3 regions of the Alkalihalobacillus sp. NPDC127517 genome follow, and region 1 is predicted to be linked to each of the others. Evidence: riboswitches for the same ligand, from Rfam matches in the RefSeq annotation. Region 1 holds a riboswitch; each other region holds the start of a gene.
What was found. A riboswitch is a leader RNA that binds a small molecule or an ion and turns the genes downstream of it on or off. The one in region 1 is predicted to bind S-adenosylmethionine.
Positions count from the first base shown of each region.

Region 2: linked by a shared signal. The riboswitch ahead of ACQKKO_RS00060 (methionine ABC transporter ATP-binding protein) and the one ahead of ACQKKO_RS01930 (methionine biosynthesis PLP-dependent protein) in region 1 are both predicted to bind S-adenosylmethionine.
Region 3: linked by a shared signal. The riboswitch ahead of metE (5-methyltetrahydropteroyltriglutamate--homocysteine S-methyltransferase) and the one ahead of ACQKKO_RS01930 (methionine biosynthesis PLP-dependent protein) in region 1 are both predicted to bind S-adenosylmethionine.

Region 1 is NZ_JBNNQX010000002.1:3,422-6,988, reverse strand. Features, by position in the region: gene ACQKKO_RS01935 (bifunctional homocysteine S-methyltransferase/methylenetetrahydrofolate reductase) at 1-1,032, opposite strand, end outside; gene ACQKKO_RS01930 (methionine biosynthesis PLP-dependent protein) at 1,066-2,166, opposite strand; SAM riboswitch class I at 2,251-2,352, opposite strand; gene ACQKKO_RS01925 (hypothetical protein) at 2,419-2,583, opposite strand; gene prsW (glutamic-type intramembrane protease PrsW) at 2,587-3,258, opposite strand; gene ACQKKO_RS01915 (asparaginase) at 3,384-3,567, opposite strand, start outside.
Region 2 is NZ_JBNNQX010000001.1:10,165-13,731, reverse strand. Features, by position in the region: gene ACQKKO_RS00065 (MFS transporter) at 1-1,222, shown strand, start outside; SAM riboswitch class I at 1,277-1,393, shown strand; gene ACQKKO_RS00060 (methionine ABC transporter ATP-binding protein) at 1,472-2,497, shown strand; gene ACQKKO_RS00055 (methionine ABC transporter permease) at 2,490-3,158, shown strand; gene ACQKKO_RS00050 (MetQ/NlpA family ABC transporter substrate-binding protein) at 3,182-3,567, shown strand, end outside.
Region 3 is NZ_JBNNQX010000029.1:10,680-14,246, reverse strand. Features, by position in the region: gene metE (5-methyltetrahydropteroyltriglutamate--homocysteine S-methyltransferase) at 1-1,827, opposite strand, end outside; SAM riboswitch class I at 1,964-2,070, opposite strand; gene ACQKKO_RS21180 (SLC13 family permease) at 2,233-3,567, shown strand, end outside.

The DNA of each region.
Region 1 (3,567 bases):
TGCTTTTGCACCTTGCATAAACTTAGAAACATTTAACTTTTTAGGAGGATCTAATTCGACAATGATGGAAGAGCGTTTCTTTACAATCTCTGTTAACTTCTCTTCCTTACGAGCCGGACGATCTGTTATAAGCGGCTGACGAATAGCGACTTTAAGCTTTTTTTCATACACTGGCATACGCCCGCTTGCGGCATTCGCGATCGCTTTAATATGTTCAGGCCTTGTTCCACAGCAACCGCCGATTAGACGAACTCCTTGATCGATAAATTTGTCCGTCATTGTTGCAAAGTACTCAGGATTAGACGAGTAGAAGAATCGCCCATCCCGGTAATCAGGTAAACTGGCATTTGGATATACTGCCAGTACATGATCAGTTGGAATTGGAATCTCTTCAAAGGACCTGAGCATATGGGCTGGCCCCATTCGGCAATTTAATCCAACAATGTCTGCACCAGCGGACATTAATTGTTCAAATGCTGTGGCAGCATGTATGCCTCCACTCATAACCCCAATATCTCCTAAGCTAATGTTCATAATAACCGGAAGGGAGCTATGCTTTTTAGCAATAGACGTAACAAGTAATGCTTCTTCTAAATCATAAAACGTTTCAAATAAGAAGCCATCGACTCCTTCATCAATTAAAACAATGATTTGTTCGGTCAACGCATCTTCAATTTCACTAATTGTAGATTCTTCCATTTGAAAACGCCGGATACCACCAACCGTGCCAACAACAAACGCCCGGTTTTCTGCCGCTTGCTTTGCTAACGCCACCGCTCGTCGGTTTATTTCCCCAGTTTTATCTGCTAACCCATATTTGCCAAGCTTAAGTCGATTTGCAGCGTATGTGTTTGTCTGGATGACGTCAGCTCCTGCGAGAAGATATTCCGTATGAATGGCGATGATTTCTTCTGGGTGACTGAGATTTACCTCTTCAAAGCATTGTTGTTCGATTCCGCGTTCATACAAGAGCGTTCCCATCGCTCCGTCACCTACTAATACATCCTGTTTAAGACGCTCTAACAACCCCACTTAAATCTCCTCCCACTTTATTACTGAGTCTAGTTACAACTTGGAAAACGCTTGTTTTAAGTCTTCTATTAAATCCTCAGCTCGTTCAATTCCAACAGAGAATCGAAGTAAACGATTATCAACGCCATTCGCAATTCTCACTTCTTCTGGAATATCAGCGTGAGTTTGCGTTGCCGGATAGGTCATTAAGCTTTCAACGCCTCCCAGGCTTTCTGCGAATGAAATCAACGCAAGATTTTGAAGAATCGGATTAATCCACGCCTCACTACCGACTCTAAAGGAAATCATTCCACCTCTTCCAGGGTAGAGAACATCTTCTACAACATTTGATTCTTCTAAAAAGCTAACTAATTCTTTTGCATTTTGCTCATGCTTTTCCATACGTAATGCTAAAGTTTTCATCCCACGAATTACAAGCCATGAATCAAAAGCTGATAATGTTGCACCAATTCCATTATGAAAATATCCAATTTTTTCTGAAAGCTCTTTGCCTTTTGACACAATTAATCCTGCTATGACATCATTGTGACCACTTATGTACTTGGACGCACTATGAATGACAATATCGGCTCCGAGTTTAATAGGTTGCTGAATGATCGGCGTGTAAAACGTATTGTCCACGATCAGAAGCAGATGATATTTTTCTGCTAGCTTGGCTAATTCAGGAATCGATGCTTCTTGCATAAGTGGATTTGTTGGCGTTTCAATAAATAACGCTTTTGTTTTAGCTGTTATCGCCTCTTCAAATGTTTCTAAATTACGCGGATCAGAATAATGGAACGTAATGCCCCAATGATTCCAGCCTTCTTCAAACAAACGATAAGTGCCGCCGTATAGGTCCTTTGAAGCAACAATTTCATCCCCACTTTTAAAAATAGATAAAACCGTTTGAACTGCGGCCATTCCTGAACTGCATGCAAAGCCTTGATCTCCTACCTCTAGCTCCGCAATGGCTTGTTCTAATATTTCTCTAGTGGGATTCCCTGTTCTTGCATAATCATAGCCAGTCGATTCTCCTATCCCAGTATGTCTATATGCAGTGGAAAAGTAGACAGGTGCGTTCACAGCCCCCGTTCGATTGTCTTTTCGGTTTCCTATTTGCACTAATTTTGTTTCTAACGCTTTTTCACTCATGGTTGTCCCCCCAGGTTTCATTTAAAAGAAAAAAGCGCCTTTCTCAAACATAAGAGAAAGGCGCTTATTGATCATATAAGCTTTCTCTTATCTTAGCAGAATAAACTGCCGGATTTAGCACCTTGCCTATTGAGGCTGGTTGCTGAGACTTCGCAGGGCCTTTCCCTCCATCTCTCTTGATAAGAATACATGTTAAATTATGAATATTCACTTAAACATACAGGATATATGTTTAAAACGCAAGTATTAAATTTATGTTTCTAATGTGGCTTCAATCTTAAGTTGATCTTCATTGCCACATACACAGCGTTTGAATCCTGTTTCATATTCTCCAAACTCATTTTTATGACCTCGAAGAATGTATTTTTCCTTGCACAGTGGGCAACGGATCACAACTTTATAGCGTTCGCCTTGCATGATTTAATTCCTCCTTATTCGTGGTGAGTGTTGATCAAGCCTCCGAGCGAGTTTCATTTTGTAGATAGCGAAAGCCCATAGCATCAGCATAAAAGGAATTAATCCAAAAAACACATAATGATTAAACAAATAGACAATGTAGTCATATAAACTATGTAATAACACAGGGATCCACAATGAATAGGTCAGAAACTTTTTTTTATTGTCTGGTGAGAGCTTTGCATGACTTAGATAATACCCCATTATAATTCCAAAAAGAGCATGACTCGAGACTGGTAACAACGCTCGTCCGACCGCCGTCTCAATACCGTGCGCAATTAAATAGAGGATATTTTCCATGGTAGCAAAGCCAAGCGACAACGATACGCCGTACACAATCCCATCATTACGCCTGTTAATGGTTCCTAATTGATAGGCAAAAATGTAGAGCACAAACCATTTAAAGAACTCTTCAGTAAAGCCGTACAGAATTAACGCCTGTTGCCATTCATATGGAAAAACATTCTCTTCAATAAATGCAAACTGTAAAACCATTACCGGAAACACTAACAAGAACCCCATCAAAAAGGTTCGAATAATGGTTCCATAGATTGCACGACGGTAATCTGTCTTAAGATAAAAGTAAGTTAGCAGTCCGATTGCAGGTGCTATTGCAGCCGTTAGCAACGAAAACATCTACGACCTGCCTTTCCGACGTACAGTTTACCCACTTGCCAAATCCTTCATCAAGGGAGGTGCTGTTCATCGCATTCAGTAAATCCATTATATTCCTCTGTCTCCAACTTGACAAGAAAAAGCCATTAACTTAAGAAACCCTGTGCTATATCCGCGCGAGCGGCTAGCAGTACCATCGTTTTAATACGTGCCTTTTTACTATCATAATCAGAACCTAATATCACGCCACGTTGCTCTAAATCATGGGCACTACCCGCATACTCATAGGTTGGATAGACCTTTCCTTCTTCAGATGAGGTAGTCATAATA
Region 2 (3,567 bases), on a different contig from region 1:
TCGTCTATTTCTCTTGGCTTCTTTTATGCTGAATGTAGGAATGGGCATTTTTATGGTCATTTATAATTATTATATAAGAGAACTTGGCTATGCTGATGATGTAAACGGCCGAGTAATCGCCATGCAGGCAACGGCTACAGCAATTGCGTTACTTCCAGTAGGCTTGCTAAGCGATCGACTTGGGCGTAAGCGTCTCATTCTCATTGGTTCAATCATGGTCGCGGCAAGCTTGGTCTTGCGGAGTGTTGGTATCGCAGAAGATCTTTTAATTCTTGGAGCCTTCATCACAGGTTTTTTTATGGCATTTGTACAGGTAACAGCCATTCCACTCCTTGCAGAGAACTCGAAGGAATCTGAACGCGTCCATTTATTTAGCTTAAATGCGGCGATGATGATGGCTGCCAATGTTATAGGGAACTTATTTGGTGGAATATTAACCGACTCCCTACATACGTGGTTCGACATCTCCATGCTCGAGAGTGTCAGAATTACACTTTTAATTGGTGTGACCATTGTTTGTGTAGGGTTGATACCACTTATAAAAATAAAAGAAAAACGAAAGATAGCGTCGTTCCAAGCAGGACGATTGTCTGGATTCAAGCAGTTAGCTGAGAAAAAAGAATCCTTAAAATTAATTGTTTTATTTGCGTTGGCCAGCTTGTTAATCGGCTTTGGCTCAGGGCTGGTTATCCCATATTTAAATCTTTATTTCACGGATCGCTTTGATGTAAGTTATTCACTTGTAGGGATCATCCTGGCGCTCGGACAGGGGATGACAGCGGTCGCTATGATGATTGGACCGAGTGTGGTAAAACGATTTGGCGAGGTTAAAGCCGTTGTGCTACTTCAAATTGGATCACTACCATTTCTTTTGTTAAGCGCCTATACAGAAATTCTCTGGCTCGCCGTCATTGGATTTTTGTTCAGGCAGGCCTTAATGAATGCTGGAAACCCAATTCACTCAGCACTTATGATGCGATTGGTTGACCCCTCTATGCGTGGTCTCGCCAACTCATTAGGGCAAATGGTCTTTCAATTAGGTTGGGCAATCATGGGACCGGTGTCTATGGGCATTGTGTTAATGTATGGTTCGTATACAGGCTATGCCATTGTTTTTACAATTACCGCATGTCTCTATTTAATTGGTTCTGTTTACTTCTATTTTGTATTTGGCCGGAAGCAGAAAGATATTCCAGCCCCTCTAGTCGTTGAAAAAAGTTGACCAGTTTATGATTGCATGCTATGATTTTCCCAACTTAGTACAAAATTAAATAAACTCTTATCAAGAGTGGCGGAGGGACTGGCCCTACGATGCCCGGCAACCACGGAATCTCACAGATTCTGCAGGTGCTAATTCCAGCAAAGTAACGAATGTTGCTTTGACAGATGAGAGAGGGATATATGAAAACCTTCTGCTTATCTGCATGAGGTTTTTTTGTTTTAGTACGAATAGAAAGTGAGGATTACGCTTGTGATAACACTTAAAGGATTAAAGAAAGTTTTTGAATTAAAAAGTGGAGCCGTTACTGCAGTAGATGGTGTTGACTTAACAATCGAAAAAGGCGGTATCTTTGGCATCATCGGTTATAGTGGTGCAGGAAAGAGTACACTCATTCGTATGTTGAACATGTTAGAGCGCCCGACTAGTGGCGAAGTAAACATAGATGGAGAAGACATATCCAATTTATCAAAAAAAGAGCTCCGGAGATCCCGTCAAGAAATGGGAATGATCTTTCAACACTTCAACCTACTATGGTCTCGTACGGTATACGATAACATCGCCTTTCCTCTCGAAATCGCAGGGGTTAAAGGTGAAGAAAAAGATCAACGAGTTAAGGAACTAATTAAGCTTGTTGGGCTGGATGGAAGAGATGCAAGTTATCCTTCTCAGCTAAGTGGAGGACAAAAACAGCGTGTGGGAATTGCAAGAGCTCTTGCAAACAATCCGAAGGTGCTCCTATGTGATGAAGCCACTTCAGCCCTGGATCCAAAAACGACTGAATCCATCTTAGATTTGTTAGTGGATATCAATCAGAAGCTTAAGCTAACGATTGTATTGATTACACACGAAATGCATGTTATCCGTAAGATTTGTTCCGAGGTAGCTGTAATGGAGAATGGACAAATCGTTGAAAAAGGCCCTGTACTTGATGTGTTCCGACACCCTAAGGAAGAAATGACAAAAGAGTTCCTTAAACAAATTACAGAGCACGATGATACAGAAGAAACCATCCAAGAGCTTTTAGACGATGCAGGATCTGGAGACATTGTTCAGTTAACGTTCTCAGGAACGAGCGCAGAACGACCATTAATCTCAGAACTCATTCGTACATTTACAATTGATGTATCCATTCTTCACGGTAAGATTACAAAGGTTCAAGGTGGATCGTATGGAACCTTGTTTATCCAGATTACCGGTGATGATGCAGAAAAGAAAAAAGCATTAGATTATATTATGACCAAAGAGGTTGAAGCGGAGGTGTTACGCCGTGACTGAAGCATTATTTCCAAATGTTCGTTGGGATCGTATCTGGGATGCAACCCTTGAAACCATCTATATGACAGGAATTTCTTTAATCGCTACATTTATTCTTGGTATTCTGCTCGGATTACTGTTATATTTAACTGGTAAGGGTAACTTATGGGCCAATAAGCCGATTAATACGGTGATTGGTGCTTATGTAAATATCACACGATCGATACCATTTGTCATTCTTTTGATTTTAATTATTCCATTTACTAAGTTATTGGTTGGGACAATTCTTGGACCAACTGCTGCCTTGCCTGCACTGATTATTGGGGCGGCGCCATTTTATGCACGTATGGTTGAAATTGCTTTAAGAGAAATTGACCGTGGTGTGATTGAAGCGGCCCAATCGATGGGAGCAACATCTTCAACCATCATCTTTAAAGTATTACTACCAGAATCTACACCTGCACTTATCTCAGGTATTACAGTTACAACAATTGCAATGATCGGATACACGGCCATGGCTGGAATTGTTGGTGGTGGAGGACTCGGAACACTTGCTTACCAGGAAGGGTTCCAACGAAATAATAGTGATGTAACATTGGTGGCTACAGTTGTCATTCTACTAATCGTATTTGTTGTACAGTGGATCGGCGACCTTCTCACATATAAAACAGATAAACGCTAAAAAATCAGATGGGGGATGGAAACATGAAAAAAATCTTAGGTACGCTTGGAACAGCAAGTCTTGTATTAGCTCTAGCGGCATGCGGAACTTCTGGGGACGATGAAAGTAACAATGAAGGTAGCACAGGAGGAGACACTCCAGCAGAAGAGGAAACGTCAACTATTAAAATCAGTGCTTCTAATACACCTCATGCAGAGATTTTAGAAGAAGCAGCTAGTACTTTAGAAGAAGAAGGAATTGAGCTTGATGTAATCATTGCTCAGGATTACAACATTCCAAATATTGCCTTAGACGATGAAGAAGTAGATGCAAACTTCTTCCAACATCAGCCTTACCTTGATCAGCAAACAGAAGAATTTGGTTATGATTTTGCTGTAGCTGGTGCTATTCACATTGAGCCGTATGCACT
Region 3 (3,567 bases), on a different contig from region 1:
TTCACGGATCGCTGGTTCATCCACCTGGATCAGGTTAATCCCTTCCTTCTCGAGCTCTTCCACTTCTTTGCGCAGAGCCAGAGCAATTTGATTTACAACCTGACCTTCAGAAATATCAGTACGTGGGAAAGACCAATTAAAGATGGTTACAGGACCCGTAAGCATTCCCTTAACAGGACGATCTGTTTGTCTTTGTGCATAGGCTGTTTCCTTTACAGTCATTGGTTCAATAAATGCAACATCACCGAAAATCACTGGTGGCTTTACGCAACGTGAACCGTACGATTGTACCCAACCAAATTTCGTGAATTGGAAACCAGCCAGCTTTTCTCCAAAGAACTCAACCATATCCGTACGCTCAAACTCACCATGAACAAGAACATCGATATCAAGATCCTCTTGAATCTTAATCCACTTATCAATTTCGTCGCGGATAAATTGTTCGTATTGAGCTGATTCAAGCTCTCCCTTTCTCCACTTCAAGCGCTTTTGACGCACTTCTTTTGTTTGTGGAAAGCTTCCAATTGTTGTTGTAGGCAGAAGAGGGAACTGATATTTCTCTTGTTGTAAACGCAGGCGCTCAGTCGCTTCTACGGCACGAGTTGGAACAGATTCTCCAATTTCTTCAAGTAATGCGCGTACTTCTTCGTTGTTACGGCTTGAAGACTCATTCAGGGATCTTACCGCTTCAGCACTTGCCTCAAGGGTCTCTTCATCTTTTACATCATTTGCTACATCAGCAAGAGCAACAAGCTCCTCAAGCTTTTCATCCGCAAAGGAAATCCCAGCTTTTAAGAACTCTGGAAGCTCTTCTTCTAGCTTCACAGTAACCGGTACATGAAGTAAGCTGCACGATGGTTGAAGAATAAGCTGTCCTTCACCAACTAATACACTCAATTGATCAACAACGTGCTTCACTTCTTTAAGATCCGCCTTCCAAATGTTACGTCCATCAATAATACCAGCAGCTAGAATTTTACCAGATGGTAAGCCGTACTTTGCGACTTGCTGCAGAGATTGCCCCTCGTCATGTACAAAGTCTAAGCCAATTCCTTGTACTGGTAAGTTAACGATGGCTTCGTAATCGTCCAATGCTTCAAAATACGTTTGCAGCAACAGGTTCACTTTAGGTGCCGCTACATCAAGCTGAGCGTACACCTCTTGCAAAAGATCTAAGTCAGCATCTGTTACCTGACCATTTAAGAAAGGCTCATCCACTTGAACCCAAGCAACATGACTTGCCTCTAGTTCTTTCAGTAATTCTGCATACAAAGGTATAAATGAACGAATTAAATCCTTCTCAGATAGTCCCGTTTGATTTTTTGATAGTTTGACAAAGCTCACAGGACCTAAGATCACTGGTTTTGTTTCAATATCAAGCTCTGCTTTCACTTCGTTATATAATTCTAAAACACGGTTATGTACAAGTGTTGTCGGTGCCTTTGTAATCTCAGGAACGATGTAATGATAATTGGTGTTGTACCATTTTGTCATTTCAGAGGCAACAGCCGAATCCGTTCCACGTGCTACTGCAAAGTATGTGTCTAAATCGACCTTACCACCGTTATACTCAAAACGATCAGGCACCAAGCCAAATGAAACCGCAGTGTCCAGAACGTGATCATATAAACTGAAATCTCCTACAGGAATCAAATCAATTCCCGCATCCTTTTGCTTTTTGATATTTGTCAGACGAATTTCTTTTAGAGACGCTAGTAGTTCTTCTTTGGAGGTGGTATTCGCCCAATAGCTTTCAAGACTCTTTTTCCATTCTCTCTTTTCTCCAATTCTCGGATATCCAATGTTTGAACTTCTCACCTTTGGCATCTTCGCTCACTCCTCTTTTTTGTCTCTCAACCTAACAAACTCTAATCACAAACCATCTAAGCAGATCACTCCAAGGGAATAAAAAATGCCTCCTTCTAGTAAAAGAAAGAGGCATTGAATATCTCAATAAACGTTCCCCTTATCTTTCAAAGTGTTTCCACCTTGCTGGATTTAGCACCTTTTCCATTCAGAATGGTTGCTGAAGCTTCGCCGGGCCAGTCCCTCCGCTTCTCGTTATAAGAGCATTTCATTATGTTATGTTGAATTGAATTTACTTTAGCACGAGAAAAGCAAACTGTCAAAACAATTTTGAAAGTTTGCGATTGTTCGTCAATATTTGCGTTTTTTAAATCACCTATGTGAAAATAGATCCAGATCCTAGTAAAATATGAAAGGTGTGTACATATGACAAGTGAACAATCAACGCAGTCCAGCTATCCAAAACGGGCACTTATTGGTTTAATACTTGGACCTATTCTATTCCTGTTAGCCTACCTTTTGATCCCATCTAGCCAACTGGATCATGCCCCACGCTTTGTTCTTGCTATTACATTACTCATTGCAACCTACTGGGTAACAGAAGCTGTTCCAATGGCCGTTACCTCTTTAATTCCTCTAATTGTCATACCATTAGTAGGTGCAGCTGATATTGATACGGTTGCCGCCTCATATAGTAACCCGACGATTTTCATGTATGGTGGAGGCTTTGTCATTGCTATTGCACTACAAAAATGGAACCTACATAGACGAATCGCTCTTTCAATCATAGATATGATTGGAACAGAGAGCCAACGGATTGTACTTGGTATCATCTTATCTACTGCGCTTTTATCTATGTTTGTTTCAAATGCTGCAACCGCTTTAATGATGCTCCCCGTTGCTCTTGCACTCATTTCAGAGGTAAAAGAAAAAGAGATTCTAAAAGGAACAAGTTTACAGAACTTCTCTAAAAGTATTCTTTTATCTGTTGCGTATGCTGCGACGATTGGTGGCCTGGCTACACTCGTTGCCGCCGTGCCAAATGCTATTTTCGCAGAGATTTCCCGCTCACAACTTGATCGAACTGTTGCTTTTTATGAATGGTTATTATTCGCTGGACCGGTCGCTGTTATTGTACTCGTCTTTCTTTATTTCTATCTTACAAAAATGAAATTTAAAGTCGAAACAGAGAATAAGGATCAGACCATTAATTTTATAAAAGAAGATAAGAAAAAGCTCGGTAAAATGACACTTGATGAAATTTGGGTTGCTGTTGTTTTTGGGGTAACTGTTTTTCTCTGGGTGTTCAAAACACTTGTTTTTCCTGAGAATATTGCTGCAAATCTTCATGATGGTGCGATCTCTGTATTTGGCGCTGTTTCACTTTTCTTTATACCGAGTACAAAAAAGGGAGAAAGAATCCTTGAGTGGCGAGACTTAAAAGAACTACCATGGAGTGTGTTAATTTTGTTTGGTGGTGGGCTTGCACTTGCTTCAAGCTTCGGTGCATCTGGTCTTAATGATTGGATTGGAGAAACCCTGCAGATGCTTGAATCTTTCACTCCATTTATTATTATTCTCCTGCTTGTTGTGATCGTTTTATCCATGACTGAAATCTTATCAAACACAGCTGTTGCCAATCTGGTCTTACCTCTTTGTGTGGGACTTGGAATCGCGGTTGGCATGGATCCACTTCTCTTGATGGCTGCAGCTGCTTTATCTGCAGGCTCATGTTATATGTTACCTGTTGCCACTCCACCT